4 regions of the Pseudomonas sp. 3A(2025) genome follow, and region 4 is predicted to be linked to each of the others. Evidence: predicted binding sites of a transcription regulator. Region 4 holds the regulator's gene; each other region holds the start of a gene.
The links. Region 4 encodes sigma-54, which starts transcription at its own class of promoters, with help from an activator protein. Its sites were predicted from a motif close to ANTGGCATNNANNTTGCTNT; they were not measured.

Region 1 (7,649 bases), on a different contig from region 4:
TTGACCACGACCACTTCACCGTGGGCGATGAGGGTGCCGTTGACCAATACATCCAGCGGCTCGCCCGCCAGGCGATCCAGCTCGATCACCGAACCCTGGTTGAGCTGCAGCAGGTTGCGAATACTGATATCGGTGCTGCCCACTTCCATGGAAATCGACACCGGAATATCCAGAATCACATCCAGGTTTGGACCATCGAGGGTCACCTGCGCGGAGTTTTTCGGCACGCCCCCAAACTCTTCCATCGACATGCGGTTAGCGCTGGGCTTGCGCGCAGCGTCGGCAGCCAGCAAGGCGTCGATATCTGCCTGACCATCGCCGGCCTCGCCCAGTGCTGCAGCCCACTCATCGGCCAGTGCCTGATCTTCAGCAGACGTCATTTCGTTATCATCAGCCATCGGTTGTCCTCTGCGGGCAGTCTTTCAATTAGGCAATAAACAGGGGTTCAGCGCGACCGTACAGATCAGCGCCGCTCTATGGGTTCGATGATCTGCAAGGCCAGGTTGCCTTTGTGCGAGCCCAGCTTGACCTTGAACGAAGGCACGCCATTGGCGCGCATCACCAGGTTGTCATCCAGGTCTACCGGAATGACGTCGCCAGGCTGCATGTGCAGAATGTCGCGCAACAGCAACTGTCGATTGGCGACTGTCGTGGTCACCGGCACCGACACATCGAGCACGTCTTCCTTGAGCGCCTTGACCCAGCGCTCGTCCTGATCGTCCAGATCGGACTGGAAACCGGCATCGAGCATTTCGCGGATCGGCTCGATCATCGAGTACGGCATGGTCACGTGCAGGTCGCCACCACCGCCATCGAGTTCGATATGGAAAGTGGAAATCACCACCGCCTCGCTGGGGCCGACGATGTTGGCCATGGCCGGGTTGACTTCGGAGTTGATGTACTCGAAGTTGACTTCCATGATCGCCTGCCAGGCTTCCTTGAGGTCGACGAAAGCCTGGTCCAGCACCATGCGCACCACGCGCAATTCGGTGGGGGTGAATTCACGCCCTTCGATCTTGGCGTGACGCCCGTCGCCGCCAAAGAAGTTGTCCACCAGCTTGAACACCAGCTTGGCGTCGAGGATGAACAGCGCGGTGCCGCGCAGCGGCTTGATCTTGGCCAGGTTAAGGCTGGTGGGTACGTACAGCGAATGCACGTACTCGCCGAATTTCATCACCTGCACGCCACCCACTGCCACGTCCGCCGAGCGGCGCAACAGGTTGAACATGCTGATGCGGGTGTAGCGGGCGAACCGCTCGTTGATCATTTCCAGGGTCGGCATGCGCCCACGGACGATCCGGTCCTGACTGGTCAGGTCGTACGTCTTGACGGTGCCGGGTTCGGCAACGTTGTCGGTATCGACCATGCCATCGTCCACGCCATGCAACAGCGCGTCGATTTCATCCTGGGACAGCAGGTCTTGCACGGCCATGTCGTGGATCCTACTGCAATACGAAGTTAGTGAAGAGCAACTGTTCGACGACCGTCTTGCCGAGCTCTTTTTGAGCCACTTCCTGAATGCTGGCCGTCGCCTTCTGGCGCAGCATTTCCATGCCGATCGGCGTGGTCAGCGAATCGAACGGAATACCGGCAAACAGCAGGACGAGGTTGTTGCGAATGGTCGGCATGTGGACCTTCAAGGCAGCCATGTCGGCAGCATCGCGCGCCAGCATGGTAATGCTCACCTGCATGTAGCGCTGACGACCGTTGACATTGAAGTTGACCACGAAGGCCGGGGTCATGGCTTCGAATACCGCCGGCTGTTTGGCATTGGCATGCGCGGCAGCCACGGCCGGGTCCGGCTTGGGTTCGGATTTGTTCATCAGGAACCAGGTGGCTCCCACCGACAAACCGATGGCCACGAGCAAGCCCACAACCACGATGATGATGAGCTTGAGTTTCTTTTTCGAGCCGGGCTCTTTGACTGCTTCGCTCTGCGCCATGCCAATAATCCGTCACTATTCAGGGGGTTCACTGTTACGTGACAGAGGCCGAGCAAAGGTTATGCCAGATTGGAACCCCCTAAAGCGAACATCGCCGTAGCATCAGGCGTAATAATCGATCTCACTGCTGCCGATCACGCGCTGTACCGGCTGGCTGACGGCGGCGACCGGTTCTGCGTTGCTGCCGTCAAGCCCGCCATCACTGACACCCGAGTCACTGCGCGAACTGCCGCGCTGGGCGCGACTGGCCTGCTCCTGGGCTTGCTGTTGGGCCTGTTGTTGCGATTGATCGGAGACATTGACGTCTACCTGCCCCAGACCTTGCTGCTGAAACGACTCACGCAGGCGAACCATCTGGCTTTCCAGAGCGTCGCGCACCCCGAGATGGGCGCTGACGAATGTCACTTGAGTCTGTTGGTCCGGCGCCATATTGACGCGAATGTCCAGGCGACCCAGCTCAGCGGGTTCAAGCTTGATTTCCGCCGATTTGAGGTTCTGGCTCGAAAGGTACATTACCCGCTCGACGATACCTTCACTCCAGCCGCTCTGGTGCATGGCCAGCGGCTGATTGATGACCGGCGTGGTCACCGGCGCCGTCCGTGCAGGCTGAGCGGCCTGGCTCAAGGCCGCCAGACGCTCGGCAAAATTGTCGACGCGGGTATCGCCGGAAGCGGCCTTGACATCTTTCAGACCATCGTCGAGCAGCCCTGCAAGCGATTTCTCGCTGCCTTCAGAGCCATCCTCGCCCAGGTCCTGCCCACCTTGCAGGCTCGCCAGATTATTGACAACGTTCTGCGCGTCGGCAGCATCACCTTCAACCAGGGCGCCGTTCTGGGCAGTGGACGTCTGGGTGGCCGGCGCCGCACCGGGACGGGTTTTTCCGCCGGCGCTCTCCAGCGCGAACTGCAAGGCATGCAGGCCCTCGAGCGGATCGACTTCAGGATCGAATGCCTCTTCGATGGCCGAATCGGTGGCAGCGGTTGCGGCTGGCACGGTCAAGGGCACCAAGGGTCCCTGCCCTGCCTGCGCATTGGCGGCCATTGCCTGGACAGCCTGGTCGGTGGTGCTGTCAGTGCCGCTCTGCGCCGCACTGTCGTCGCCTTTTTCGTCCGAGCGATCCTGGTCGTTTGCCTGAACCACCTTGTCGGCAGGCAAGTCGTTGCCGCTTTCGGCAACGGAGGACTTGCCATCGGCAACGTCTGACGCTTCGTCAGGCTTTTCCCTGGCCGCCACCGACTTGCTTTTTTCAGGTACGTTCTTGTCGCGTGCGGCATTGGCCTGCACGTCGCGGTCAGCCTTGGGCACCTCGCGGGACTCGCGGTTGAACACCTTCGAGAAGCCTGAAGCGCTGTCCTTGCCGATGTCAGCAGACTTTGACAAATGGCTGGCGGCAGTGGACTTGGCCGTGGTCGCCGCATTGGTCTGGAGCAATACATTAGGGGCAAGGGACATTCGAATCTCCGCATCGGGCAGCACAATGCCATTGCACCAGCAAGATGCGGGCCACCTCACAACATGACGCAAACAGTGCGTGAGGTGCCCGGTTCAGATAATCGAAAGATCAGGTCTGGGCCATATAAGTCTGGCGCTCGGCGTCGAATAACCGGCGGATGGTGAGGTACTCGCTGTCGATTGACCGGACCAGGTCTTCCAGCCCCTCCAGTGAATGAAGGCGGGTCTGGTCTTCAAGCTGTCGGCACAGGTCCGACAATCGCACCGCCCCCATGTTACTGCTGCTGCCCTTGAAGCTATGGGCCGTCAGCCCAAGCTCGACCAGGTCTGGCGAGATATCGCCTGCCTCAGCGGCGCGCACGGTCTGGCGCAGCAAGGCCATGCGCAGATCCGAGTCCTTGAGAAAGACATCGATCAGCGTCAGGTATTCGTCTTCCATGACCTCCTGCAAGGTCGTCAACACACTGTAATCCACATGAACGGCCGCCACTTGCTCACTCCTTGATCAAGAAACCGGGGGCAAGTATGCCACTACCCCCCATGAAAACTCCACGCAAACCGCCCGACCATCGTCCGACCAGTTCGCATCGCTGCACAGCGAACGGACAAGCCTGAGACCGCGACCGCACAATCCATCGATGGACGGCGCACGGGTGAGCACATCCTGTACGTCGAAACCTTTGCCGCTGTCCTGCATATTGATCGTCAGCACGCCACCCTCGGCACTGGCACGCACCTGCAATTGCAGGTTGATGAAACCGCTCTGCAACTGCTCAAGACGCTGGGTACGCTCTTGATAATAGCGGGCAAATCCGGACGCATCCTGCTTGAGGCGCGAATCGAGCCCCAGCACACCATGCTCCAGCGCATTGCTGTAAAGCTCGGCTAACACGCTGTAAAGCGCCCCGCTCTGGTCGCGCAACCCATGCACTTCCAGCAACAGCTGAAGAATGTAAGGCAAGGGGTTGAAGGTTTTCAGCGTCGAGGCGCGAAATTCAAAGCTTGCCGACCAGTCCAGCGGGTTTGCCGGACCGCTGTCGATACGGGTCGCCAGCGGCGCACTGTCGGCCACCTGCAACGAAGCGCTGATTTCGAGCATGCTGACATCATCACGCGCACGCCCGCCAAACGCATTCAGCGCCTCAAGGATTTCTTCGATCAGCCGCGCAGGCTCGCGGTTGGCTGCCAGCACTTCGCAGAGCCGCCGGGTGCCGAACAGCCGGTCCTGGGCATCGCGCGTGTCCATGACGCCGTCGGACAACAGAAATATCCGGTCGCCCGGTGCCAGCGGCAATACCTCAGTGCTCTCGTCGAAAGCGCTGGCCGGCAGGATACCCAGCGGCAGATGCCGCGAGGGTAATGGCTCAAAACCGCCTACGCCGGCATGCAACAGATAACCATCGGGCAATCCGCCATTCCACAGTTCGACCTGTTGCTGCTTGAAGTCGATGCACAGCAAGGTCGCACAACAGAACATGCCCACCGGCAGGATGCGTTTGAGCTTGGCGTTCATCTCGCGCAGCATTTCCGGCAAGCCGTAGCCCTTGGCGGTCATGCCATAAAACACCTCGGCCAGTGGCATGGCGCCGACGGCCGCCGGCAAACCATGGCCGGTAAAGTCCCCCAGAAACACATACATGTGCCCGGCAGGCGCCCAGGCCGCCAGCATCAGATCACCGTTGAACAGCGCATAAGGCGATTGCAGATAGCGGATATTAGGCGCATCCAGGCAACCGGAGTGCGCCACCTGATCGAACACCGCCTTGGCCACACGCTGCTCGTTGAGCAAGTGCTCGCGATGACTGGCCAGCAGGTCGCGCTGGCGCAGCACGGTTTCCTGCAACTGGCGCAGGCGATTCATGGCATTGATCTTGGCCGTCAGTACCAGCGGATTGAAGGGCTTGGCAATAAAGTCGTCGCCACCGGCATCCAGGCAGCGCGCCAGCGCCTCACCTTCGGTCAAAGAGGTCAGAAAGATGATCGGCACCAGCGACTCGCCCGCCAGCAGCTTGATCTGCCGGGCCGTCTCGAAGCCGTCCATGACCGGCATCAAGGCATCCATCAAGACCAGATGCGGTTGCTGAATGCGGTACAGCTCGAGCGCCTCGACGCCATTGGCGGCAATCAACGCCTGATGCCCCTGGCGAGTGATCAGGGCAGACAGCAGCAAGCGGTCGCTGGGGCTGTCGTCGGCGATCAGAATACGCAGGCTTTGCGTGTCTGCCTGCAAGACTCAGGCAACCTGAAACAGCTTGGAGAAATTGGAAATGGTCAGGATCTTGATCACATCCGGTGTGCAATTGACCAGTTTGACCACCGCTTTTTCGCCGCCGGCATGATCGCGCAGCAACAACAGCATGCCCAGTGCCGAGCTGTCCAGATAATGGGTGCCGCGCAGGTCGACGACATAATCGAGTTCAGGCGGGTGGTTCTGGTAGGCGGCGCGAAACGCCTGGTGGGACGCAAAATCGAAGCGCCCTTCGACGAGCAGGGTTACCTGTCGGCCATCCGGGGAACGCTCGGAAGTGACGGTCATTTGCGTACTCCTGTGCTATGTCACCAATAAGACACAGCCTAGACCATGATCGCGCGGGCGCTGCGAATCAGGAGTGTGCTTTCAATACCCGTCCTGGCGTGGCAAACGCTGGGACAGCTCATCGAGCAGTTTCTGCTCGCGCTTGTCTTCAAGCTGACGCGCTTCGTCGATATAGCGCTGCACCAGTTTGCGCAACCCTTCGACGCGGGCGTAAGCCTGCTGCCAGGCGCCACGCGCCTTGTCGAGGTTGACCTGGTGCCAGGCCAGACTCTTGCGCTGCTGGCCGATGGCGGTTTCGAGCTGATTGAGAAAACGCTGGTAGTTCATCAGCCACTGGCCCGATACGCCGTGGCTGCCACGGTTGATCCACTGCTCTTGATAGTTGAGGCGAAACTGATCGAGCTCTTCGAGCTTGCTGTGCGCCAGGTTGACCTGACCCTGTAGGTAGCCCAGGCGCTGGGCAGCATTGCGTTCGGCCTTTTCGGCCATTTCAACCACTGGCGCCAGGCGCGCCGCACGACTATTGGCCATGGTTCATCACCCGCCCGGCGCTGGTCCGAACACCGCCGCCAGCGCATCGCCACTGCCTTGCAGGCTGACGTTCTCGCGCAGACCCTGACGCTGGTAACGCACCAGGGTCGGTTGCAGCGAAATCGCCAGGTCGGTTTCGCGGTCGCCACCTGCCACATAGGCACCGACACTGATCAGGTCGCGGCTTTGCTGGTAGCGCGACCACAACTGCTTGAAGTGCTGGGCACGAGTCATGTGCTCAGGGCTGACCACCGCCGGCATGACCCGACTGATCGAAGCTTCGATATCGATGGCCGGGTAATGCCCCTCTTCGGCCAGCCGCCGCGACAGCACGATATGGCCGTCCAGTACGCCTCGGGCCGAGTCGGCAATCGGGTCTTGCTGGTCATCGCCTTCGGACAATACGGTATAGAACGCGGTGATCGACCCGCCACCCGCCTCGGCATTGCCGGCGCGCTCGACCAGTTTGGGCAGGCGGGCAAATACCGAAGGCGGATAACCCTTGGTTGCCGGTGGCTCGCCAATCGCCAGGGCGATTTCACGCTGCGCCTGGGCAAAGCGCGTCAGCGAATCCATCAACAGCAGAACGTTCTTGCCACGGTCACGAAAATACTCGGCGATGCGCGTGCAGTACATCGCGGCGCGAAGACGCATCAGCGGTGCATCGTCGGCAGGCGACGCCACCACCACAGAGCGCTTGAGGCCCTCTTCGCCCAGAATGTGCTCGATGAATTCCTTGACCTCACGACCCCGCTCGCCGATCAGGCCAACGACGATAATGTCGGCCTCGGTAAAGCGGGTCATCATGCCAAGCAGCACACTCTTGCCCACGCCCGTACCGGCAAACAGGCCAAGACGCTGGCCACGGCCGACCGTCAATAATCCGTTGATGCAGCGAATGCCCACGTCCAGCGGCTGGCTGATCGGGTCGCGCTTGAGCGGGTTGATCGTCGGACCATCCATCGGCACCCAGTCTTCGGCCTTGATCGGCGGGCGGCCATCGAGCGGCCGGCCAGCACCGTCGAGCACCCGGCCGAGCATACTCATGCCCATTGGCAGCCGCCCGTTATCGGCCAGCGGCACCACACGGGCACCCGGCGCGATGCCAGCCACACTGCCGACCGGCATCAGAAATACCTTGCCGCCAGAAAATCCCATGACCTCGGCTTCAACCTGCATCGGATGAT
Region 2 (7,649 bases), on a different contig from region 4:
CGGTCGACTTTAACCAGATAGCTTTGAAAGCGCTGGGAACGCTCATGGAAAGTGATGATCAGGGGATCGTGGTTTTCCATGAGTAACCGCAGGTTGGCGGCAATTTCCAAAGGCGTATCGAGAACCTTCGGGGGTTGCGGAGCATCATCCGCGGCTAAGCCATTCACTTTTAAGTCTCTCCAGGCAAAATGCTACGGCAACGCAGTGATAGACATTCTGCCATCATGTGAAGCGGCTTGAAACAGCAAGTTAAGCCTGGCTGAGAGGGCGCGGCTTGGCTCTGCCTGCCGTCGAGCCTCGGCTGTCGTAGAGCGAGGGTGTCTCGCCGCCGTTCAGAATGCGCAATTGATGAGCGGTTGTCATCTGCTGCAATTGAATCAGTTTGCCGTTTTGCTCGTTGAGCGCCTGGCATTCGGCAATGAGGGTCGCCAGTTCGTCGCCGGCTTCAAGCAGCTGTGGACCTACCGATGACTGCTCGGCCAGCGTTGCCAGACCCTGGCGATTGGTCGGCAGTCCGAGACTGGCAAGCACCTGGCTACGTCTGCGGCCATGTTGCTCAAGCTGAATCACCAGCGCTTGTTTCTGCGCCAGAATCCGCTCCATCTCGCTCATGTCCCTGCCGTGCAGCACAACCGACTCGTTATGCAGCAACTCGAGCAGTTGGCGGGTCGGGGTCATGTCGTCGGTGATCATCTGCAGCAAAGTAGTGTCTTGCATCGCATGCTCTGGTTTTTCAAGCGTCCAGAAAATCCCGCGCGATACTTAGCGCGCGGCTTCGAAGCCGAGCAGCTTACTGGCTACACGGTTGCTGTCGACCACATAACTGCCGTCTGCGATCGCCTGCTTGAGCTCGGCAACCCGCGCGCTGTTGACGGTCGGCAGATCAGCCAGCTTGTCGGTGATCTTCTGCAACTGTTGAGCCTCACTGCTCAGGTGTACGGATTCACCGGCATTCTTGATGTCGGCGGTAGCAGGCAAGCTGTCGGTCTTGCTGGCTTCCTTGGCGCCGCCGGTGCGCGAAGTGCTACCAACGGACTGTGAGTTACTAAGTCGACTGAAATCGATGGGCATGATTGAAAAACCTCTGGGTGTTTTGGACGCTTGCCTTGTTTTCGGCCACCCAATGAAAAACTTTAGGCGCAATGTGTCAAAGCCTGGGCGACAGGCATTGCGCGCCCGGATATGCGCTGCAGTCTAGGAAAAACCAGCGGCGCGCACCAGCTTCAATCGATGAAAATGCCGTTACATGGCGACTTCCACTTGCCCCGGGCCTGTCACGTTGGCCTTGATCACCCGCTTGGAGTTGAGATTTCGTACACGTATCTGTTCGTTGAGACCGCCGTCGGACAGTGCCTCGCCCGGCATCCGCACCGCAAGGCTGGGGCTGCGTGCGACGATCACCACGTGATCGCCTTTACGGACCATCGCCGGTTGTTCCATGAAGGTTGGCGACAGTACCTGATCGACGACCGCTGGTCGGACAAGTTTCTGCCCGATAGCCAGGTCCGTTGATGGCAAAAAGCCCATGCCCAGGGTGCCGATATCCCGCTCGCGCACGGCAATATCGTCTTCGGTGATGACGGTGTCGCGCTTGAGCGGCCGTGTGGCAATCACCACGTTGCGAAACAGTTGTACCTGCGCCGGCACATAGACGGTCCAGGGGTTTGAGCCTTCGCAGCGCACCTTTACCGTGACCCTGCCCACCGGGCGCGGGCTTTCCAGCGTGGCTGTCAAATCCTTGTCGCAAAATGCCATGCGCATCCGTGGGTCAAGTTGCCGGACCTGGATCTGGTGACGACCTTCGATCTGGCTGCTCGCCAAATACTCTTGTACGGTGTACTCAAGAAACCCCTCGGTGACGCCGATAAGCTGTTCAGGCAGTGTGAAATTCTCGGCGCGACCGGGAGTTGCAGTGCAAAAAAGGCACAGCATGACGATTGCGCCCAGCCAGTGGCGGGTTTCTAATGCGGCGTGTCGAAAAATTGTCGTCTTGTCATTCATGACGTATAAAAAGCAAGGCTCGTGCCGCTTGCCGTATCCGGTATGTGGCGGTCGATGGTTGAGGTAAGGGGGGCAGGGCATGGCAGGTGTAATGGATTCGGTGAACCAGCGCACGCAGCTGGTTGGTCAGAATCGCCTGGAGCTGTTGCTGTTTCGCCTGCAAGGCAAGCAGCTCTACGGGATTAACGTATTCAAGGTCAAAGAAGTACTGCAATGCCCGAAACTCACCATCATGCCCAAATCGAGCAGGATCGTGCGTGGTGTGGCCAATATTCGTGGTGGCACCATTCCGATTCTGGATCTGGCGATGGCCACCGGTTCTACCGGGATGATTGCGCTGGAAAACACCTTCGTCATCATCACTGAGTACAACACCAAGGTTCAGGGTTTTCTGGTGCATTCGGTCGAACGCATCGTCAACATGAACTGGGAGGAGATCCATCCACCACCCAAGGGTACCGGTCGCGATCACTACCTGACGGCAGTGACGCGGGTCGACAACCAGTTGGTGGAAATTATCGACGTCGAGAAGATTCTGGCGGAGGTGGCGCCGATTGCCGAAGCGGTGTCGGTCGGTGTGGTCGATGAAGAAACGCATCACAAGGCCGTTTCGCTGCGGGTATTGACCGTTGATGACTCTTCGGTGGCGCGCAAGCAGGTCAGTCGTTGCCTGGAAACGGTCGGTGTCGAAGTGGTCGCTCTGAATGATGGTCGTCAGGCGCTGGATTACCTGCTGGCGATGATCGCCGAAGGCAAAAAGCCCGAGGAAGAATTCCTCATGATGATCTCCGACATTGAAATGCCGGAGATGGATGGCTATACCTTGACAGCAGCCATACGCAATGACCCGCGGATGAACAAGCTGCACATTACCTTGCACACCTCGTTGTCGGGGGTGTTCAACCAGGCGATGGTCAAGAAGGTCGGTGCCGATGATTTTCTCGCAAAATTCCGGCCTGACGATCTGGCGGCGCGCGTCGTTGCCCGGATCAAGGCAGCAGACCATACCTAGGGTGGTAAGCCCTGGTCGTTCACATGATTTGAGAGGCGGTACCTTTGTCTACGGGTAATTTGGATTTTGAACAGTTCCGGGTCTTTCTGGAAAAAGCCTGTGGCATCCTGCTGGGTGAAAACAAGCAGTATCTGGTGTCCAGCCGCCTCAACAAGCTGATGGAACAGCAGGGCATCAAGAGCCTGGGCGAGTTGGTGTCGCGTATTCAATCCCAGCCGCGCAGTGGTTTGCGCGAGCAGGTGGTCGATGCGATGACGACCAACGAAACCTTGTGGTTTCGCGATACCTACCCCTTTGAGGTGCTGAAAAACAAGGTGCTGCCCGAGCAGATCAAGGCCAGCCCAGGACAGCGTCTGCGCATCTGGTCGGCGGCCTGTTCGTCCGGCCAGGAGCCGTATTCGCTGTCGATGTCGATCGATGAGTTCGAGCGCAGCAATCCGGGGCAGCTCAAGACCGGCGTGCAAATCGTTGCGACCGACCTGTCGAGCCTGATGCTCAATAATTGCAAGACCGGCGAGTACGACAGCCTGGCCATCGGTCGCGGCTTGTCGCCGGAACGCTTGCAGCGCTATTTCGACACCAAGGCGCCCGGTCGCTGGGCGGTCAAGGCGCCGATCAAGAGCCGTGTCGAGTTCCGCTCGTTCAATCTGCTCGACAGCTATGCCAGCCTTGGCAAGTTCGACATCGTGTTTTGTCGCAACGTGCTGATCTACTTCTCCGCCGAGGTGAAGAAAGACATCCTGCTGCGCATTCACAGCGTGCTCAAGCCGGGCGGCTACCTGTTTCTGGGAGCCTCCGAAGCGCTCAACGGTTTGCCGGACCATTACCAGATGGTCCAGTGCAGCCCGGGCATCATCTACAAGGCCAAGTAAGCCTTCGAGCCGTTGCGTGACCTTCACGCAGCGGCCGCCTCTGGCAAAAAAACGACACTCCTCTTGCCGCCCCTGATCCTTCAGCGGAAATCCCTTGCCGCTTTTCTGGCATCCCTGCCGCACTCATTCGGCAAACCCCCTGCAAACACTGGCTTCACAAACATGGCATGCCGATTGCTTTGTCTGTGATACGTACATCAGGTCAACCGGTAAAGGTTTCCCGACATGAGCATCAACTTCGATAAAGCACTGGGTATCCATGAAAAAGCCCTGAACTTCCGGGCCCAGCGGGCTGAGGTGTTGGCCAATAACATCTCCAACGCCGACACCCCGGGCTACAAGGCGCGCGACCTGGATTTCTCTGCGGTGCTGGCCGCCGAGACCGAAAAGGTCAACAGCAAGGGCCAGTTCGCCATGAACACCACCAATGGTCGTCATATCGAAGCTCAGGCTGCCGGCAGCGACACCGAAGGTGTGTTGCTGTACCGCACCCCGTCGGCCCCTTCGCTGGACCAGAACACCGTCGATTCGCAAGTGGAGCAGGCCAGCTACGCCCAGAACTCCATGTCGTTCCAGGCCAGCTTCACGCTGCTCAATAGCAAGTTCAAAGGGCTGGTATCGGCCCTGCGCGGAGAGTGATTCATGTCGCTATCGAATGTCTTCAACATTGCCGGCAGCGCCATGAGTGCCCAGACCACGCGTCTGAACACCACTGCCAGTAACATTGCCAACGCTGAAACCGTGTCGTCGAGCATGGACCAGACCTACCGCGCCCGTCACCCGGTGTTCGCCACCGTGCTTGAAGGCCAGCAGTCGATCGGTGGTGGTTCGTTGTTTCAGGACCAGGGCCAGGCCGGGCAGGGCGTACAGGTCTCGGGCATCATCGAGGACACCTCCAACCTCGAAGCCCGTTATGAGCCCAATCATCCTTCTGCCGATGGCAACGGGTACGTCTACTACCCCAACGTCAATGTTGTGGAAGAAATGGCTGACATGATTTCTGCCAGTCGGTCGTTCCAGACCAACGTCGAAATCATGAACACCGCCAAAACCATGATGCAGAAGGTGCTGACCCTGGGTCAGTAATGAGGGCGTGAACCATGGCTGTTGAGAACGATGTATCGGCGAGTTTTATCAACTCGCTGCAAAACCCGACCAAAACCAAGACCGACGACGGTACCAGTGCGCTGGGCAAGGACGCGTTCCTGCAACTGCTCGTAACCCAGATGAAGAACCAGAACCCTCTGGACCCGCAGGACAACACCCAGTTCGTTGCCCAGCTGGCGCAGTTCAGTAGCCTGGAAAGCATGCAGAACCTGACCAGTACGGTCGACTCGATCGCCACCATCTACAAGTCGTCGCAGGCCTTGCAGGCCTCTTCGCTGGTCGGGCGTTCAGTGATCGTCGATGCCAGCAGCGTGTATGTCGAAGCCGGCAAGGGTCTGACCGGTTCGGTCGTGGTTCCGGCCACCACCACCAGCACCACCCTCAGCGTCTACGATGCCAACGGCACCCTGGCCGACACCGTCGATCTGGGCGGCTTGAACGCCGGCACCCAAAGCTTCACCTGGGACGGCCTCAAGGATGACGGTACGACGGCAGCGGCGGGCAACTACACCTTCAAGGTCAATGGTTCGATCAGCGGCACCAATACGGCGCTCAGCACTTACTTGCCAGCCACAGTCAACAGCGTGACCACCGCCACCACCGGCGGCGACATGACCCTTAATCTGGCAGGTGGCAGCAGCATCGCCCTGTCCAAAGTACAGACCATCGGATTGTAAGAGCCGGGCAGACGGCGAGGAGTTGTAAATGTCTTTCAATATCGGCCTTAGTGGTCTCTTTGCAGCCAACAAGCATCTCGACGTTACCGGCAACAACATTGCCAACGTCGCCACCAACGGCTTCAAGTCGTCGCGTGTCGAGTTCCGCGACCAGTATGCCCAGTCGATCCGTGCCACCTCCGGCGGCGTCAGCACCGGCAGCGGCGTGGCCATCGGTGCCGTTTCGCAAGAGTTCACCCAGGGCAACCTGTCGACCGGTACCGGCAACAGCCTGGACATGGCCATCAACGGCAGCGGCTTCTTCATGCTGACCAACAACGGTGAGAAGGTGTACACCCGCGCCGGCGCTTTCCATACCGATCGCGAAGGCTACATCGTCAACAGCGAAGGCATGAACCTGCAAGGTTACAACGTCGACGCCAACGGCAACCTCGCCGTCGGCACGCTGGGCGACATGCGCATCGACACCTCGAACCTGATACCTCAGACCACCTCGCAGATCACCAACACGGCGAACCTGAATTCCGCGACGACGCAGCCTTCGCTGTCGACATTCGATGCCACCGACACCAAGTCGTACAACTTCAAGTACGACACCCCGATCTACGACAGCCAGGGTAACGAGCACAAGCTGGAAAACTATTTCGCCAAGACGGGCGTCAATACCTGGTCGATGTACACCCTGATCGATGGCCGCAACGTCAATGATCCGACGACCGCCACGCCGACCCAGACCCAGCTGACCTTTGACTCGAGCGGCAATCTGATCACCTCGGGTACCGGTGCGCCGGTAACCACAGGGGCGGTGACCCTCAATGCCGACGGCACCTTCCAGGTCAATAACTGGGTGCCCGGTGTACAAACCGGCACCGGTACCACTGCCACCTGGGCGGCCAACGGTGCTGCAAGCTCCACCACCGGCATCAAGCTGGACATGATGGGTGTGAAGCAGACCGCAGCGGCTTCCGGCCTGATCAGCCAGACCCAGAACGGTTACGCCACAGGGCAAGTCAGCTCGATGAGCGTCGACCCGAGCGGCAGCCTGTTCGCCACCTACACCAACGGCCAGTCGAAAGTCATTGGTCAACTGTCGCTGACCACCTTTGCCAACGTGCAGGGCCTGGAAGCGGCTGGCGGAACCAACTGGCGCGAAACCTACTCGTCGGGTGTGCCGGTCACTGGCGCACCGCAAACCGGTACCCTGGGGTATGTCACAGGGCAAGCGCTGGAAGAGTCCAACGTCGACCTGACCTCCGAGCTGGTTGAGCTGATCAAGGCGCAAAGCAACTACCAGGCGAACGCCAAGACTATTTCGACCCAGAGCACCATTCTGCAGACCACCATCCAGATGTAATGTCTGGTTGATGAGTGCCAAAAAAGCCCCTGTTTACAGGGGTTTTTTTGTGGGCCTCGATAACGGTTTGTGACGTGGCTCGTGTATTGAAATACACCGGATCATTCCTACTTTGAACTGTGGAAATTCCCACTTTCGTTGCTGCGAGACTTCAAGTCTCTCAATGAATGGCCGCGCCAAGCGGCTCAGGAGTTTCCATGACCTTCAATGTTGCCATGAGTGGTCTGCGCGCGGCCCACAAGCGTCTCGAAGTGGCCGGTAACAACATTGCCAACGTCGGCACGGTTGGCTTCAAGTCTTCGCGGGCAGAGTTCTCGGCCTTGTATTCGTCGGCGCAATTGGGTGGTGGCTCCAATGCGGTGGGTGATGGCGTGCGATTGGCCAATATCTCGCAGAACTTCAATTCCGGTGTAGCCATGAGCAGTGCCGGTGCACCACTGGACATGCGCATTCAGGGCAATGGTTTTTTTGTGGTCAGTGAGCGCGGTTCGCTGGCGTACACCCGCGCCGGCGCTTTTCACAAGGATGCCGAGGACTTTGTCGTCGACAGCGACGGTAATCGCTTGCAGGGCTATGGTGCGGACGCTCAGGGCGCCCTCATCAATGGCGTGCGCAGCGATCTGAAG
Region 3 (7,649 bases), on a different contig from region 4:
AGCTCTTCCGAAAACAGATCATCCTCAGCATCCGGGCTCACCGGAATCTTGTGCTCTTCCGACGCCCACGCGCCCAGATCAATCAATTTACAGCGGTCCGAACAAAACGGCCGGGTTGGCGTGGCAGCGCTCCATTCCACGGGTGCGCCGCAGGTTGGGCATTGGACGATAGTGGCTTGGCTCATGAAGGGCCTCCAGACAAAGACAGATAAAAATGGTGCAGCCGCTCGACTTCCTGTTTCAACCAGGCCGGGTCGCGATCATTCACCAACACATCGTCGGCATGACGCAAACGCTCTTCACGCGGCGCCTGCACCTTGAGAATGGCCTCGACCTGCGCCTGACTCACCCCATCACGCTGCACGGTGCGCGCCAGTTGCAGCTCGGGCGGAACATCGATCACCAGCACGCGTCGAGTCGTCTTGTATTGCCCCGACTCGATCAACAGCGGCGACACCAGAATCGCGTAAGGCGACGTCGCCTTGGCCAGATGATCGGCAATTTCCTGACGGATCAGCGGATGCAGCAACGCTTCCAGCCAGCGACGCTGCTCGGGATTGGCAAAGATCAGCGCGCGTAACGCCGCACGATCCAGCTCGCCATTGGCCTGCAACACACCAGGCCCGAAATGCCCGGCGATCTGCGCCAGCGCCGGCCGCCCAGGCTCCACCACCCAGCGCGCCGCATGATCGGCATCCACGGTGTGCACGCCCAGGTCGATAAAGCACTGCGCAGCGGCACTTTTGCCGCTGCCAATGCCGCCGGTCAGGCCAAGAATCCAGGGTTTTTCAACAGGGTGAGTCATTTAAAACCGGCAAACTGCAGATAAGAGTCGGTTATTTGACCACCCCACAGCAAAGCGATCCACCCCGCAATTGCCAGATAAGGACCAAAGGGCATCGGCGCACCGCCTTCAAGCCGGCGTACACGCAACAAAATCACGCCCAACACCGCACCGACCACCGACGACAACAGAATCGTCAACGGCAACACCTGCCAGCCGCCCCAGGCGCCGAGCATCGCCAACAGCTTGAAATCGCCATAGCCCATACCCTCCTTGCCGGTCACCAGCTTGAACAGCCAGAACACCGACCACAACGACAGATAACCCGCCACCGCACCCCACAACGCATCGGTAAGCGAAGTGAAGATGCCGAAACTGTTGACGATCAGGCCGAGCCATAACAGTGGCAAGACCAGCGAGTCGGGGAGAAGTTGGTGATCGACATCGATCATGCTCATCACCAGCAGGCCCCAGGTCAGGACCAGCATCGTTGCGGTTTGCCAGCCGAAGCCGAAATGCCAGGCGATGAAGGCTGAGAGCAGGCCGCAGGTGAGTTCGACCAGCGGGTAGCGTTTGCTGATCGGAGTCTTGCAAGCGGAGCAGCGGCCTTTTAGTAGTAGCCAGCTGAGGACCGGGAGGTTTTCCCAGGTGCGGATCTTGTGGTTGCAGCGTGGGCAGTGGGAGTGGGGGAGGATCAGGTTGTAGGGTTTTGATTTGGGTTCTGGTGGGAGTTCCAGGATTTCGCGGGACTGGGTTCGCCAGTCCGCGAGCATCATTTTGGGGAGGCGGTGGATGACTACGTTCAGGAAGCTGCCGATGAGGAGGCCGAGGATCAGGGTGGTGGTGATCAGGGCTGTTGGTGACGCTGCGAGGAAATCCAGGAACTGCATATCAGACGACGCTACCGAGTTTGAAGATGGGCATATACATGGCCAGAACAAGACCGCCAACAACAACGCCAAGCACGGCCATGATCATGGGTTCCATGAGGCTAGTCAGGCTGTCGACCATATTGTCGACCTCGTCCTCGTAGAAGGTTGCAACCTTATCGAGCATGCCGTCCAGCGCTCCGGACTCTTCGCCGATGGCGGTCATTTGTATGGCCAGGCTTGGGAAAACATCGGTGGTTCGCATAGAGAAGTTGAGCTGCATGCCCGTGGAAACGTCCTGCTTGACCTTATTCACGGCATTTCTGAAGATCACGTTGCCCGTGGCGCCAGCGACCGAGTCCAGCGCTTCGACTAAAGGCACGCCAGCAGCAAAGGTCGTGGCCAATGTTCGTGCATAGCGGGCCACCGAGGATTTGTAGATCAGGGCACCGATAAGTGGCAGTTTGAGCAGGAATCGATCAACGTTATCTCGAATTTTCTGTGATTGTTTGTAGGCACGCTTGAATAGAAAACCGCCGCCAACCATGAGCCCGAGAATTATGAGCCACCATTGCTGGACGATTTCAGACAGCCCGATCACAAATAGGGTAAAGGCAGGCAATTCCGCACCAAATCCGGCAAAAACGGACTGAAACTGCGGCACCACTTTGATCAGCAAAATACCTGTAACGATAAATGCCACGACCATGACCGCGATCGGGTAAGTCATCGCTTTCTTGATCTTGGCCTTGAGCGCTTCGGTCTTTTCCTTGTAGGTGGCTACCCGGTCCAGCAGCGTTTCAAGCGCGCCCGCTTGCTCACCGGCATCGACCAGGCTGCAGTACAAATCATCAAAGTATTCGGGCTTCTGACGCAGCGCTGTAGCAAGGCTGTTGCCAGCAGCCACTTCTTGTTTCAGGAAGTTGACCAGTACCTGCATGCTAGGTTTTTCTGCACCCTCAATGATGATATCGAAGGCCTGCAGCAGCGGCACCCCGGCTTTCAACATGGTCGCCATTTGCCGAGAGAAGAAGGCGATATCCAGCGGCTTGATCTTCTTGCCCATGCTGAAGATCGACACCGGTTTCTTGCGTACCTTGGTCGGGTTGATGCCTTGCTTGCGCAGTTGCGCCTTGACCAAGGCTATGTTATGACCGTCCAGTTCACCACGAGTTTTGGTGCCTTTGCGATCAATGCCTTCCCAGGTAAAGGTGACAAGTTTGACTGTTTTATTGGCCATCTTCAGTCCTTGGTCACCCGGTTGATTTCTTCCAGGCTGGTAATGCCCTGCATGACCTTATGCAAGCCCGAGGTTCGCAGGTCATTAAAACCGTCTTTGCGCATCTGTACGGAGATGTCCAGGGAATTGCCTTCTTCCATGATGATGCGCTCCAGTTCAGCGGTCTTCTTTACGACCTCGTAAATACCGACTCGCCCTTTGTACCCGCCGTTGCAATGGTCGCAGCCTACGGGTGCATAAAGTTTGAATGTGCCAAGGCGCGCTTCTGGAATGCCCTCCTTGAGCAGAGTTTCATTAGGAACATCGACTTCTTTCTTGCAGTGAGGGCAGAGTTTTCGCGCCAGACGCTGGGCGATGATCAGGTTGATGGCTGTCGCGATATTAAAAGCCGCCACGCCCATATGGTGCAGACGGGTCAGCGTCTCTGCCGCGCTATTGGTGTGTAGGGTCGACAGCACCAAGTGACCGGTTTGCGAAGCCTTGATGGCAATCTCGGCAGTTTCCAAGTCACGAATCTCGCCGACCATGATTACGTCAGGGTCTTGGCGCAGGAAGGCGCGCAGCGCCTGGGTAAAGTCCATGCCTTGGCGCGGATTGACGTTGACCTGGTTGATGCCTTCCAGGTTGATCTCTACCGGGTCTTCAGCGGTAGAAATATTGATATTCACCGTGTTGAGGATATTTAGGCCGGTATACAGCGAAACGGTCTTACCCGAGCCTGTGGGACCAGTAACAAGAATCATGCCTTGTGGCTGTCTCAGAGCTTCCAGATACAAGTCTTTTTGCTCTGGCTCATAGCCTAGAGCGTCGATACCCATTTGCGCACTGGTCGGGTCGAGAATCCGCATTACGATCTTCTCGCCCCAGAGCGTGGGCAAGGTGTTCATCCGGAAGTCGATGGCCTTGTTCTGGGAAATTCGGAGTTTGACCCGACCATCCTGAGGTTTGCGACGTTCGGAAATATCCAGGCTGGCCATGACCTTCAGGCGTGCGGCAATTCGGCCAGCCAAGTGAATTGGGGGTTTGGCGGCCTCATGCAAGATCCCATCGGTACGAAAACGCACCCGGAAAACTTTCTCGTAGGGCTCGAAGTGCAAGTCCGATGAGCCCATGCGGATGGCATCCAGCAGCATCTTGTTTACAAAACGCACCACCGGGGCGTCATCAGCATCGTTCTGGGTGCTTAGAGAGGTTTCCTTGGCGCTCTCAACTGGTTCTATATCAAGACCCAGATCAACATCGGCCATTTCGCCCAAGCCGTTGCCGGTATCGAACATTTTGTCGATGGCATCGGAAAGCTTGTCATCTTCAACCAAAATGGCCTCGGTGTTGAGGCCCGTGCTGAACTGAATATCCGTTACAGCTTGGTGATTGGTCGGGTCAGAGACCCCAATAAAAAGCTTGTTGCCGCGCCGCCAAAGTGGGAGTGCGTGATGCTGGCGTACCAGTTTTTCGCTGACCAGGCCTTTTGGCTGACTTTCCTTGTCAAGACTGCTGAGGTCGAAAAAAGGCACCCCAAACTGGTCGGAAGCGACCTCAGCTAGCGTCAGGCTTTTGACCAAGCGGTTCTGAACCAGATAGGTGACCAGCGAGATTTTGTCGCGTCGCGCTTGTTGGTGAGCCTGTTGGGCGGATTTCTCGGTTAACAGCTCGGCGACGACCAATTGCTTGGCCAGGCCGGTAAGGACGACATCGGACATAAAACCACCACATACAGACAGTGGGACGGTTATAGCGTAGTCGGGCTGTGCTGCCAAATGAGGATGATGTATGTGACAGAAAATGTCACTTTCTGCAAAAATAGGTTTTGTGTAAAGTGGTTTGATTGATTTGGGGCAGCTAAAAGGACTGCCGTCGGAATGTGGCATGACCTGTGCTTCGGCTACAATCAAGGAACTCAACCTTGACGTTTTGGAGAAGTACGCATGAGTGCACAAAAAGGTTTCACATTGATCGAGCTGATGATCGTTGTCGCAATTATCGGTATTCTAGCGGCGGTTGCTATTCCGTCTTACCAAAATTATACCTTGCGCGCGCAGGCCTCTGCTCTGCTCGTAAGCATGGAGTCTGCCAAGCTGGCGGTAGCAGAGAACTATAACAATGGATTGACCGGCGCTTCACTGTGCAATACTACAGGCACAACTACTACTCTTGCTGGATGCAGCTCAGGTACCCTTACAACCTCAAATACAGCTGCTGGTGTGACTGCGGTTATCCTTACGCCATCTTTTAGTAACGCAGATAAAGTAGGCGGTACTATTACTTGGGGCTGTACTGTTTCGCCAGCGAAGGCCGCGCCAAGTTCTTGCACTGGCTCATAAGGTTAGATATTTATAAAAAAGGCGCTTTTAGCGCCTTTTTCTTTGGAATTAAAGCTAAATGCTATATGCAGTAGGGAAAAAGTTTTTTTTCTTGTTTTTCGCTGTTGTGATGGTTGTGACTGTTTGCTCTATGGATTTTTCTGGTCATGATCAACAACGCTTAGCACAACTAATCATTGGTTGCTCATCCTTGGCGATTCTAGTGTTTTTTGCTATAAAAAAGCCATTGATTAGTGTTTTTGAAGTTCGTACTAAATTCCTGATTTTTCTGATTATATTAGGCGGTGTCATATCTAGCCTCAATGCACATCAGCCTGCTTGGGCCCTGGTCGAATTATCTGTGTTTTTGCTTTGTGGCGGTATTGCCCTATCCTTGACCCAGCAACGCCTGCATTACGGCGCCAAACTTGATGGGCTGCTTATCTGTTTCGTCGTGTTTATATGCGGCCTGAAAGCCTTTCAATTTTTTTCTTCAACTGTCGCTGCCTTCATGACGTCCGCTTCAGTAATCGATACGGACCTGCTGTTGGACGGTTTCTCCAACAAGCGTTTTTATGGGCAATTCCAGACTTTCACCTTGCCGCTTCTGGTATTACCGCTTTTATATCCGAATCGCTGGTCAAGCAAAGCTTTGCTGTTTGGTTTACTCAGCAGTTGGTGGCTGATTGCAGTGACCGGAGGTACGCGAGGTACATGGCTGGGTATGGGGGCAAGTCTCCTCATTGCGCTTAGTCTAGGGAGGGCCGGGCGTTACTGGGCGGCTTGGCAACTGGCCGCTGCAGCAGTAGGTGTGCTCCTATTCGTCGGTCTTTTTAGTGCTATGCCAGTCTGGTTAGGAATGAGCGTAGACAACTTTGCCGGCGACCGGCTCAGCACCTCGCTGTCAGCACGTGAAATTCTCTGGCAACAGGCTTGGAACATGATCAAGGAGCATCCGCTGCTGGGTTTTGGTCCAATGCACTTTGCTGATACTTGGAACGCTGTAGGGGCGCATCCACACCAAGCCATCCTACAATGGGCCAGCGAATGGGGCGTCCCCTCAACCTTGATAGTGATGGGGTTAGCCTTACATGGGCTAGTTGCCACATGGCGGCTACTGCGCAAACGAGCATTGTCCAACGAGCCTGTCGATTTACTGCGATTATGCTTGGCTACCAGCTTAGTCGGAGCGATGACCCAAGCGATGGTCGACGGGGTGATCGTCATGCCATATTCGCAATTGTGGTTGGCGCTGGTTGTTGGTTGGCTGCTAGCTTTGCACGAATGGCGAGAGCCGCTGTGCTCAACCAACTCACTTAGCAATGGGCTGTGGCTTGCATGTCTCACGCTGGCTTCCGGAATGTTGTTTTACACTGTTATTCGCGATTTTCCGCAGACTGAAAGGCGGGAGCAGCAGTTTGCCCAAGAGTTCGGTGGCCGCTATCTACCGCGCTTCTGGATGCAAGGCATAATTGCTCTGCCTGACAGAGCAGCCGGGCAAGTTTCACCCGTGCGCTAACAAGCAACCCAACGTCGACCCCAGACATCCCCACCACCCTCGAACCCCATACCCTGCGGTGACAATTCCCCACTACCCAGGCCCTTCCCATGAGCACCCCCCCAATCACCGTCCTGCGCGATACCACCCCACTACCCGTCGTCGACGCCTGCAAATGGGAACGCATCGAAGGCGAGCCGCACACCGTGAACCTCAACGCCTACACCTCCGAGGATGGCTCAAAAATCATGGGCACCTGGATCTGTACGCCGGGTAAATGGCGCGTCGAGTATGTGAAGTGGGAATACTGCGATTTCCAGGAAGGCTATTGCATCATCACCCCCGATGGTCAGGAGCCGATTCACTTGAAGGCGGGTGACAAGTTCATCGTCGAAGTGGGCATGAAAGGCACGTGGGAAGTGGTCGAGACCGTGCGCAAATATTTCGTATTTGCCTGACAGACTCTAGATTTTTCCATTCGGTTCTCCTCAACTTTAATGGCTGCGGCGTAAGCCCCGGCCATTTTTTCTCTGCTATAGAAGCTTGTGTGTTTAAAAAAACGCTCAAGTAACAAGAGGTTTTCTGGAGCGCCATTCACTATAGCTTTATGAGGTTTTGATGTTCAGGCGGTTTGTCATAATCGTTTGAGCTACGTGTGCAAATGGCGTTAAAGCATTAAACTATTGCCCATGGTTTTTTGCTAAATAGGCTAGGCCCAGCAAAAGAGTAATCATTATGGCTAAGCAGCCATATTTGAGTAAGCGAAAAGCAATGCTTACTGGCTCCCCGAGAAATTTTTTTCGATCCTCGTGTATTCGAACACATACAGCTATGCCAAAAAGAAAAGCTAAAAGAAGATCAAGCATGCTGAGTGTTCCTAGGTTGTGAATAAAAAATAACGCAGCCTTCATTGGCTTGATTTTCAGCCGTGGTAGTATCAGTCTGTTTTTTGAGATTT
Region 4 (7,649 bases):
GGAATACGGATATCGACATCACTGAAAATATTGCGGGCACCGCGTTTGAAGGTAACGCCCTTCAACTCGACCGCATACGCGTCATCGGCACTCATTTAAACTCCTAGCGATACGGTCTCATCCCTGCGCATGACCGCTGCGCCTGAGGCTTGGATGGCAGGGTCGGGCCGGACAAGCCGCGAACTATACCACCGCAGTATCGTGCCACCCAAGCGCAGAACCGACGTCCAGTGCTTGTGTTCACATGCTGTTACGATGCAGGTCAGACACCTCGACACGCATGGCGGTTTCCCGACAAGCATACAATTGCACATCGCTGCAGCGATCAGAGTGTGAGCGCAGGCGATATTACGGCTATAATCCTTGGCTTTTCCCAAGCTGACCAATTTCAGACATGAGCTCAACCAGCGACCTGATTCATTCCGCACAGCGCACCATCCGCCTCGAAATAGAAGCTATCAACGGTCTGCTGAGGCACATCGACGCTGACTTCGTGCGTGCCTGCGAACTGATTCTGGCCAGCAAGGGCCGCGTGGTCGTGGTCGGCATGGGCAAGTCCGGGCATATCGGCCGCAAGATCGCCGCCACCCTGGCCAGCACCGGCACGACAGCGTTTTTCGTGCATCCTGCCGAAGCCAGCCACGGCGACATGGGTATGATTACCCGCGACGATGTGATCCTGGCCCTGTCCAACTCAGGCACCACCAGCGAGATCGTCACCCTGCTGCCGCTGATCAAGCGCCTGGGCATCCGCATGATCAGCCTGACCGGCAACCCTGAGTCGACGCTGGCCCGTGCGGCCGACGTCAATCTCAACGCGCATGTCGAGCAGGAAGCCTGCCCGCTGAACCTGGCCCCGACCTCCTCGACCACCGCCGCACTGGTGATGGGCGATGCCCTGGCCGTGGCCCTGCTCGATGCCCGTGGCTTTACCGCCGAAGACTTTGCCTTTTCGCACCCCGGCGGCGCTCTGGGCCGGCGTTTGCTGCTCAAGGTCGAACATGTGATGCACAGTGGCGATGCCTTGCCCAAAGTGCAGCGCGGCACGCCACTGCGCGATGCCTTGCTGGAAATGACCCACAAGGGCCTGGGCATGACCGCGATCCTTGAAGATGACGGCAGACTGGCAGGCGTCTTCACTGATGGTGACCTGCGCCGCACTCTGGACCGCCCGCTCGACATTCGCCAGATCACCATCGACGAAGTCATGACCGTGCACGGCAAGACTGCACACGCCGATATGCTGGCCGCCGAAGCCCTGAAAATCATGGAAGACCACAAGATCAGTGCCCTGATCGTGGTCGACGAAGAAGACCGCCCGACAGGCGCTTTCAACCTGCAAGACCTCCTGCGCGCAGGAGTCATGTAATGGAGAACCGGACCATGAGCGACGAACTGCTGCAACGCGCCAGCAAGATCAAGCTGGCAATCTTCGATGTCGACGGCGTACTGACCGACGGCCGCCTGTACTTCCTGGAGGACGGCAGCGAATTCAAGACGTTCAACACCCTGGACGGTCATGGCATCAAGATGCTGATTGCCTCGGGTGTCGATACCGCAATCATCAGCGGGCGCAAGACCCCACTGGTCGAGCGCCGCGCGAAAAACCTGGGCATTGCTCACCTGTTCCAGGGCCGCGAAGACAAACTGGTCGTGCTTGACCAGTTGCTCGGTGAATTGAACCTGAGCTACGAACAAGTCGCCTATCTGGGTGACGATCTGCCAGACTTGCCGGTGATTCGTCGTGTTGGCCTGGGCATGGCCGTGGCCAATGCGGCTACTTTTGTTCGCCAGCACGCTCATGGCGTGACCAGCGCCAGGGGTGGCGAAGGTGCAGCTCGCGAGTTCTGCGAACTGATCCTCAACGCCCAGGGCAACCTTGAAGCGGCCAACGCCGCCTACCTGTAGACATTGCTCATGCTCAGTAAAAAGATCCGGACTTTCCTGATACTTGGCGTACTGGCTTTCCTGCTGGCAGCAGTCGGCTACTGGAACGTCAGCCCCGAAAGCTTCATGGAGCAACCCGCCGTGACGCCTGACGAGACCGCCATCGACTATTACGCGATCAATGCCCGCAGCGTGCAGTACCTGCCCGATGGCAAGGTGCAGTACGAAATGACCGCCGACAAGGTCGAGCACGTCAAGGCCACGGACGTCAGCCTGCTGACCCGGCCAGACCTGCAGATGTACCGTGGCACAGCGTTTCCGTGGCATGTGCAGAGCGTTCGTGGCGAAGTGTCGCCCGGCGGCGAACAGGTCGAGCTGATCGACGATGTGCGCGTGGCGCGCACCGATGAAAAGAACCGTTCGACTATCATTACCAGCAGTCGAATGACGGTATTCCCACAGAAGCAATATGCGCAGACCGAGCAAGCCGTTAGAATCGACGCCGGCGGCGGTGTCACTACGGCCAAAGGGATGAAAGCGTATTTGAACGACGGCAGGATGGACCTGCTGTCCAACGTAAGAGGACAGTATGAGTCTCGTTAAAACTCTTCCTTTTTTGCTCGGCCTGGGCGCAGTACTGGGAAGCGCGAGCGCCTGGGCTCTGCCGACAGACCGTGACCAGCCGATTCATATCCAGTCAGACGACGCGCAGCTCGATGACAAGAAAGGCATCGCCACCTACAAGGGCAATGTCATCATCACCCAGGGCTCGATGAAGATCACCGGCAACACCGTGACCATCACGCGCAATGCCCAGGGCGAGGTCGATGTGTTCACCTCGGTCGGCAACCTGGCCTATTACGAGCAGAAGCCCTCGACCACCAAGCCGATCGTTCAGGCCTACGCGGTGACGATCCAGTACTACGCGGCCCAGGATCGCATCGTCTTGATCGACAAGGCCAAGGTCATCAACGACGGCAACACTTCCGAAGGCGAGAAGATCGTCTACGACACCGTGCGCCAGATCGTCAGCGCGGGTCGCGCCACCGGCAGCCAGGTGACCACACCACGGCCACGGATCGACATGGTCATCCAGCCGAAAAAGAAAACCGACCAGCCGCAGAAGGCCGAGTAAATGGCGACGCTTAAAGCCCAGCACCTGGCCAAGAGTTACAAGAACCGTCAGGTCGTTCGCGATGTCAGCCTGTCCATCGACAGCGGCCAGATCGTCGGTTTGCTGGGCCCCAACGGTGCCGGCAAGACCACCTGCTTCTACATGATCGTCGGCCTGGTACAGGCCGATCAGGGCCGCGTACTGATCGACGACCTGGATGTCAGCCACCAGCCGATGCACGGTCGCGCACGCGCCGGTATCGGCTATCTGCCTCAAGAGGCTTCGATCTTTCGCAAGCTGACCGTGGCCGACAACATCATGGCCATCCTCGAGACCCGCAAGGAACTCGACGGCACTGCACGCCGCAAAGAGCTGGAAAACCTCTTGCAGGAATTCCACATCACGCATATCCGCGACAGCCTGGGCATGAGCCTGTCCGGCGGCGAACGGCGTCGCGTAGAAATTGCCCGCGCCCTGGCCACGGCCCCCAAGTTCATTCTGCTGGACGAGCCCTTTGCCGGGGTCGACCCGATTTCGGTCGGCGACATCAAGCAGATCATCCATCACCTGAAATCCAAGGGCATTGGCGTGCTGATCACCGATCACAACGTCCGTGAAACCCTGGATATCTGTGAGACTGCCTACATCGTCAACGACGGGCAACTGATCGCTGAAGGCGATGCCGAGACCATCCTGGCCAACGAGCTGGTGAAAGAGGTCTATCTCGGCCACGAGTTCCGCCTCTAGAGCGCCTTGCAGCCATAACAATGACCGTTGACAACGGATTATTTGTCGTGGCGCTCTAGGCAAGCGCTTCAATTTCAGGCATATAACTTGCTTATAAAAGGCGGCGCCCAGGCGCCCTGTAGTGGATGGCGCACGCGCGCCGGCGAATGAAGGTGTTGAGCCACTGCCATGAAACCATCGCTAGTCTTGAGAATGGGCCAGCAGCTGACGATGACACCGCAGCTGCAACAGGCTATCCGCTTACTCCAGTTGTCGACCCTGGACCTGCAACAGGAGATCCAGGAGGCTCTGGAATCCAACCCTATGCTGGAACGCCAGGAAGAAGGCGACGACTTCGACAATTCCGACCCTATGGCGGACAACGTCGAGAACAAGCCCAACAGCGAACGCGAGACCCAGGAACCGACTTATCAGGAAACCTCCGCGCCTACCGTGGATAATCTTGAGGAAGGCGAATGGAACGAGCGCATTCCTAACGAGCTGCCGGTCGACACGGCCTGGGAAGACATTTACCAGACCAGCGCCAGCAGCCTGCCGAGCAGCGACGACGACGAGTGGGATTTCACCACCCGCACATCGGCGGGTGAAAGCCTGCAAAGTCATCTGCTATGGCAGCTCAATGTGGCGCCGATGTCCGACACCGATCGCCTCATCGCCGTCACCCTGATCGACTGCATCAACAGCCAGGGCTACCTGGAAGAGTCGCTGGAAGAACTGCTGGAAGCGTTCGATCCCGAACTGGACATCGAGCTCGACGAGATCGAGGCCGTGCTGCACCGCATCCAGCAATTCGAGCCTGCCGGCATCGCCGCGCGCACCCTGAGCGAATGCCTGTTGCTGCAACTGCGCCAGATGCACGCCAGCACGCCATGGCTGAGCGAAGCCCAGCGCCTGGTAACCGACTATATCGACCTGCTGGGCGGACGCGACTACGCACAATTGATGCGCCGCATGAAGCTCAAGGAAGACGATCTGCGCCAGGTCATCGAACTGGTCCAGAGCCTCAACCCGCGTCCCGGCTCACAGATCGAGTCCAGCGAGCCGGAATACGTCGTGCCCGACGTCATCGTGCGCAAGGACAGCGAACGCTGGCTGGTCGAGCTGAACCAGGAAGCGGTACCGCGCCTGCGGGTCAACCCGCAGTACGCAGGTTTCGTGCGTCGCGCCGACACCAGCGCCGACAATACCTTCATGCGTAACCAGTTACAGGAAGCGCGCTGGTTCATCAAGAGCCTGCAAAGCCGCAACGAAACCCTGATGAAGGTGGCCACCCAGATCGTCGAGCATCAGCGCGGCTTTCTCGAATATGGCGACGAGGCCATGAAGCCTCTGGTCCTGCATGACATCGCCGAAGCGGTCGGCATGCATGAATCGACCATTTCCCGGGTCACCACCCAGAAGTTCATGCATACCCCGCGTGGCATATACGAACTGAAATACTTCTTTTCAAGCCACGTCAGCACCTCCGAAGGCGGTGAATGCTCGTCCACGGCCATCCGCGCAATCATCAAGAAACTGGTCGCGGCGGAAAATCAGAAAAAGCCATTGAGCGACAGCAAGATCGCTGGTTTACTGGAGGCACAAGGCATTCAAGTCGCCCGTCGCACAGTCGCCAAGTACCGCGAATCCCTCGGGATCGCGCCATCCAGCGAGCGCAAGCGGCTGATGTAGCGGACGAGGCACCTGCAGGGCAGCGCACCAGAGCTCACGCCGCCCGCCTGTGTCAGGCCACAGCGTTCCAGCGGCAGGTCACCGGCCTGCCTCTTATGCACTGGCAAAGGAGAGAGCTGTATGCAAGTTAATATCAGTGGACATCACCTGGAAGTGACCAAGCCCCTTCGTGAGTATGTGGAGCTCAAACTCAAAAAGCTTGAAGGGCATTTCGACAAGATTACCAATGTCCAGGTCACGATGACGGTCGAGAAACTGAAGCAGAAAATCGAAGCCACCCTGCATATCCATGGTGGAGAGGTCGTCGCCAACGCCGAACATGACGACATGTACGCGGCCATCGACCTGCTCACCGACAAGCTCGACAGACAATTGCTCAAGCACAAGGAAAAGCAGCAAAGCATCCTCAAAGGTGCGACCGCTCGCTAACAAACCAATCCATGACTCAACTTGAAAAAATACTGACCCCCGGCCGTTCCCTTGTGAACGTGCCGGGAGGCAGCAAAAAACGCGTGCTGGAGCAGATCGCCGATCTGATCGGCCGCGAAGTCCCCGAGCTGGACACGCAAGACGTGTTCGAAAAGCTCGTGAACCGTGAAAAACTCGGCTCGACCGGCTTTGGTAACGGTATTGCTATCCCCCACTGTCGCCTCGAGGCCTGCCAGTCGCCTATCAGCGCCGTCCTGAGCCTTGAGAAACCGGTCGACTTCGATGCTATCGACGGTGAACCGGTAGACCTGCTGTTCGTTCTGCTGGTACCGCAAGCCGCTACGGACGAACATCTGCAACTGCTCAGCCAGATTGCCGGCATGCTCGATCGCAGCGATGTACGCGAACGCCTGCGTAGCGCGCAAAGCAGTGATGACCTTTACCAGTGCGTACTGGAAGAACTCAAAGGCCGTTGAGCATGCGCATGATCATCGTCAGTGGCCGCTCAGGCTCAGGCAAGAGCACTGCGCTGGACGTTCTGGAAGACAACGGCTTCTATTGCGTCGACAACCTGCCAGCCGGACTGCTGCCGGAACTGGCTGAACGCGCCCTGCTCAACAGCGAGCAGGCCGAACCGCTGCTGGCCGTGTCGATCGATGCGCGCAACATGCCCAGCCACCTGACCCGATTCCCGCACATACTCGACGAAGTCCGTGCCCGGCACATCCAGTGCGATGTGCTGTACCTGGACGCCGACGACGCCACGCTACTCAAGCGCTTCTCCGAAACCCGACGCCGCCACCCGCTGAGCAATTCACAGCGCTCGCTGGCCGAGGCCATTCGCGACGAGAGCCTGTTGCTGGGGCCGATCACCGACCTGGCCGACCTGAAGATCAACACCACCCACCTGAATCTTTACCAGCTGCGTGACACCATCAAGTTACGCCTGCTGAACAAACCGGAACCGGGCACAGCCTTTCTCGTCGAATCGTTCGGCTTCAAGCGCGGCATGCCCGTAGACGCCGACCTGGTTTTCGATGTGCGCTGCCTGCCCAACCCGTACTGGAAGCCTGAACTGCGCGACCATTCGGGCCTCGATCCTGTGGTCATCGAGTACCTGGCAGCCCAGCCTGATGTCGAAGAAATGTTTCAGGACATCTTCACCTATCTTAATAAATGGCTGCCACGCTTTGCCGCCAGCAACCGCTCCTACGTGACCATAGCCATCGGCTGCACCGGCGGGCATCATCGCTCCGTCTACCTGACAGAGCGCCTGGGCAAGGTCCTGCAACAATCACTCAAGAACGTTCAGGTTCGCCACCGCGACCTCAGCTGAAGGATTTCCACTGCGATGCCCGCTCGTCAAATCACCATCATCAACAAACTCGGCCTTCACGCCCGGGCCGCCGCCAAGTTTGTCGGCGTGGCCGGCAAGTTTCCCTGCCAGATCAGGGTGGGCCGCACACCTGAAAGCCTGGTCGATGGCAAAAGCATCATGGCCGTCATGATGCTCGCCGCCGGCAAAGGCACCGAGCTTCATCTGTCGACCGAGGGCGAGAGCGCCGAGCAGGCTCTGGAAGGCCTGGTCGAGCTGATCAACAACAAGTTCGATGAAGGCGAGTAACAGCGCCGCCCGACGCAACAGATATTAAAAAAGGGGCCCTGCTTTCAGGTAGCCCCTTTTTTAATGCGGGTAGCGCACACGATCAGCTTGAAGCCAACCCCAGAGCGCAGCTCGCACCTTCTTCCAGAACCCGCAACAGACAAGGTTCAAGATCAAGCCAGGCGAGCGCCTGGGCAG

Region 1: ACYP2A_RS11145 (flagellar hook-length control protein FliK) is a predicted target of sigma-54. The motif match lies at 3,432-3,451, and genes of this name have one in related genera.
Region 2: flgB (flagellar basal body rod protein FlgB) is a predicted target of sigma-54. The motif match lies at 4,047-4,066, and genes of this name have one in related genera.
Region 3: ACYP2A_RS06500 (pilin) is a predicted target of sigma-54. The motif match lies at 4,754-4,773, and genes of this name have one in related genera.

Annotation. Positions count from the first base shown of each region.
Region 1 is NZ_BAAILM010000030.1:60,115-67,763, forward strand. It holds gene fliN (flagellar motor switch protein FliN) at 1-398, opposite strand, end outside; gene fliM (flagellar motor switch protein FliM) at 464-1,432, opposite strand; gene fliL (flagellar basal body-associated protein FliL) at 1,443-1,943, opposite strand; gene ACYP2A_RS11145 (flagellar hook-length control protein FliK) at 2,046-3,395, opposite strand; gene ACYP2A_RS11150 (Hpt domain-containing protein) at 3,505-3,834, opposite strand; gene ACYP2A_RS11155 (ATP-binding SpoIIE family protein phosphatase) at 3,901-5,625, opposite strand; gene ACYP2A_RS11160 (STAS domain-containing protein) at 5,629-5,931, opposite strand; gene fliJ (flagellar export protein FliJ) at 6,013-6,462, opposite strand; gene fliI (flagellar protein export ATPase FliI) at 6,469-7,649, opposite strand, start outside.
Region 2 is NZ_BAAILM010000088.1:69,373-77,021, forward strand. It holds gene ACYP2A_RS23160 (flagellar brake protein) at 1-167, opposite strand, end outside; gene ACYP2A_RS23165 (flagella synthesis protein FlgN) at 250-717, opposite strand; gene flgM (flagellar biosynthesis anti-sigma factor FlgM) at 763-1,071, opposite strand; gene flgA (flagellar basal body P-ring formation chaperone FlgA) at 1,243-2,001, opposite strand; gene ACYP2A_RS23180 (chemotaxis protein CheV) at 2,081-3,013, shown strand; gene cheR (protein-glutamate O-methyltransferase CheR) at 3,058-3,885, shown strand; gene flgB (flagellar basal body rod protein FlgB) at 4,111-4,524, shown strand; gene flgC (flagellar basal body rod protein FlgC) at 4,528-4,971, shown strand; gene ACYP2A_RS23200 (flagellar hook assembly protein FlgD) at 4,986-5,669, shown strand; gene flgE (flagellar hook protein FlgE) at 5,698-7,023, shown strand; gene ACYP2A_RS23210 (flagellar hook-basal body complex protein) at 7,221-7,649, shown strand, end outside.
Region 3 is NZ_BAAILM010000017.1:131,097-138,745, forward strand. It holds gene yacG (DNA gyrase inhibitor YacG) at 1-185, opposite strand, end outside; gene coaE (dephospho-CoA kinase) at 182-805, opposite strand; gene ACYP2A_RS06485 (prepilin peptidase) at 802-1,674, opposite strand; gene ACYP2A_RS06490 (type II secretion system F family protein) at 1,676-2,893, opposite strand; gene pilB (type IV-A pilus assembly ATPase PilB) at 2,896-4,593, opposite strand; gene ACYP2A_RS06500 (pilin) at 4,819-5,214, shown strand; gene ACYP2A_RS06505 (O-antigen ligase family protein) at 5,273-6,712, shown strand; gene ACYP2A_RS06510 (cupin domain-containing protein) at 6,802-7,149, shown strand.
Region 4 is NZ_BAAILM010000113.1:914,157-921,805, forward strand. It holds gene ACYP2A_RS30845 (ATP-binding cassette domain-containing protein) at 1-95, opposite strand, end outside; gene ACYP2A_RS30850 (KpsF/GutQ family sugar-phosphate isomerase) at 395-1,369, shown strand; gene kdsC (3-deoxy-manno-octulosonate-8-phosphatase KdsC) at 1,384-1,908, shown strand; gene lptC (LPS export ABC transporter periplasmic protein LptC) at 1,918-2,490, shown strand; gene lptA (lipopolysaccharide transport periplasmic protein LptA) at 2,477-3,022, shown strand; gene lptB (LPS export ABC transporter ATP-binding protein) at 3,023-3,748, shown strand; gene ACYP2A_RS30875 (RNA polymerase factor sigma-54) at 3,917-5,419, shown strand; gene hpf (ribosome hibernation-promoting factor, HPF/YfiA family) at 5,540-5,848, shown strand; gene ptsN (PTS IIA-like nitrogen regulatory protein PtsN) at 5,860-6,324, shown strand; gene rapZ (RNase adapter RapZ) at 6,327-7,184, shown strand; gene ACYP2A_RS30895 (HPr family phosphocarrier protein) at 7,200-7,472, shown strand; partial or broken gene ACYP2A_RS30900 (ZIP family metal transporter) at 7,564-7,649, opposite strand, start outside.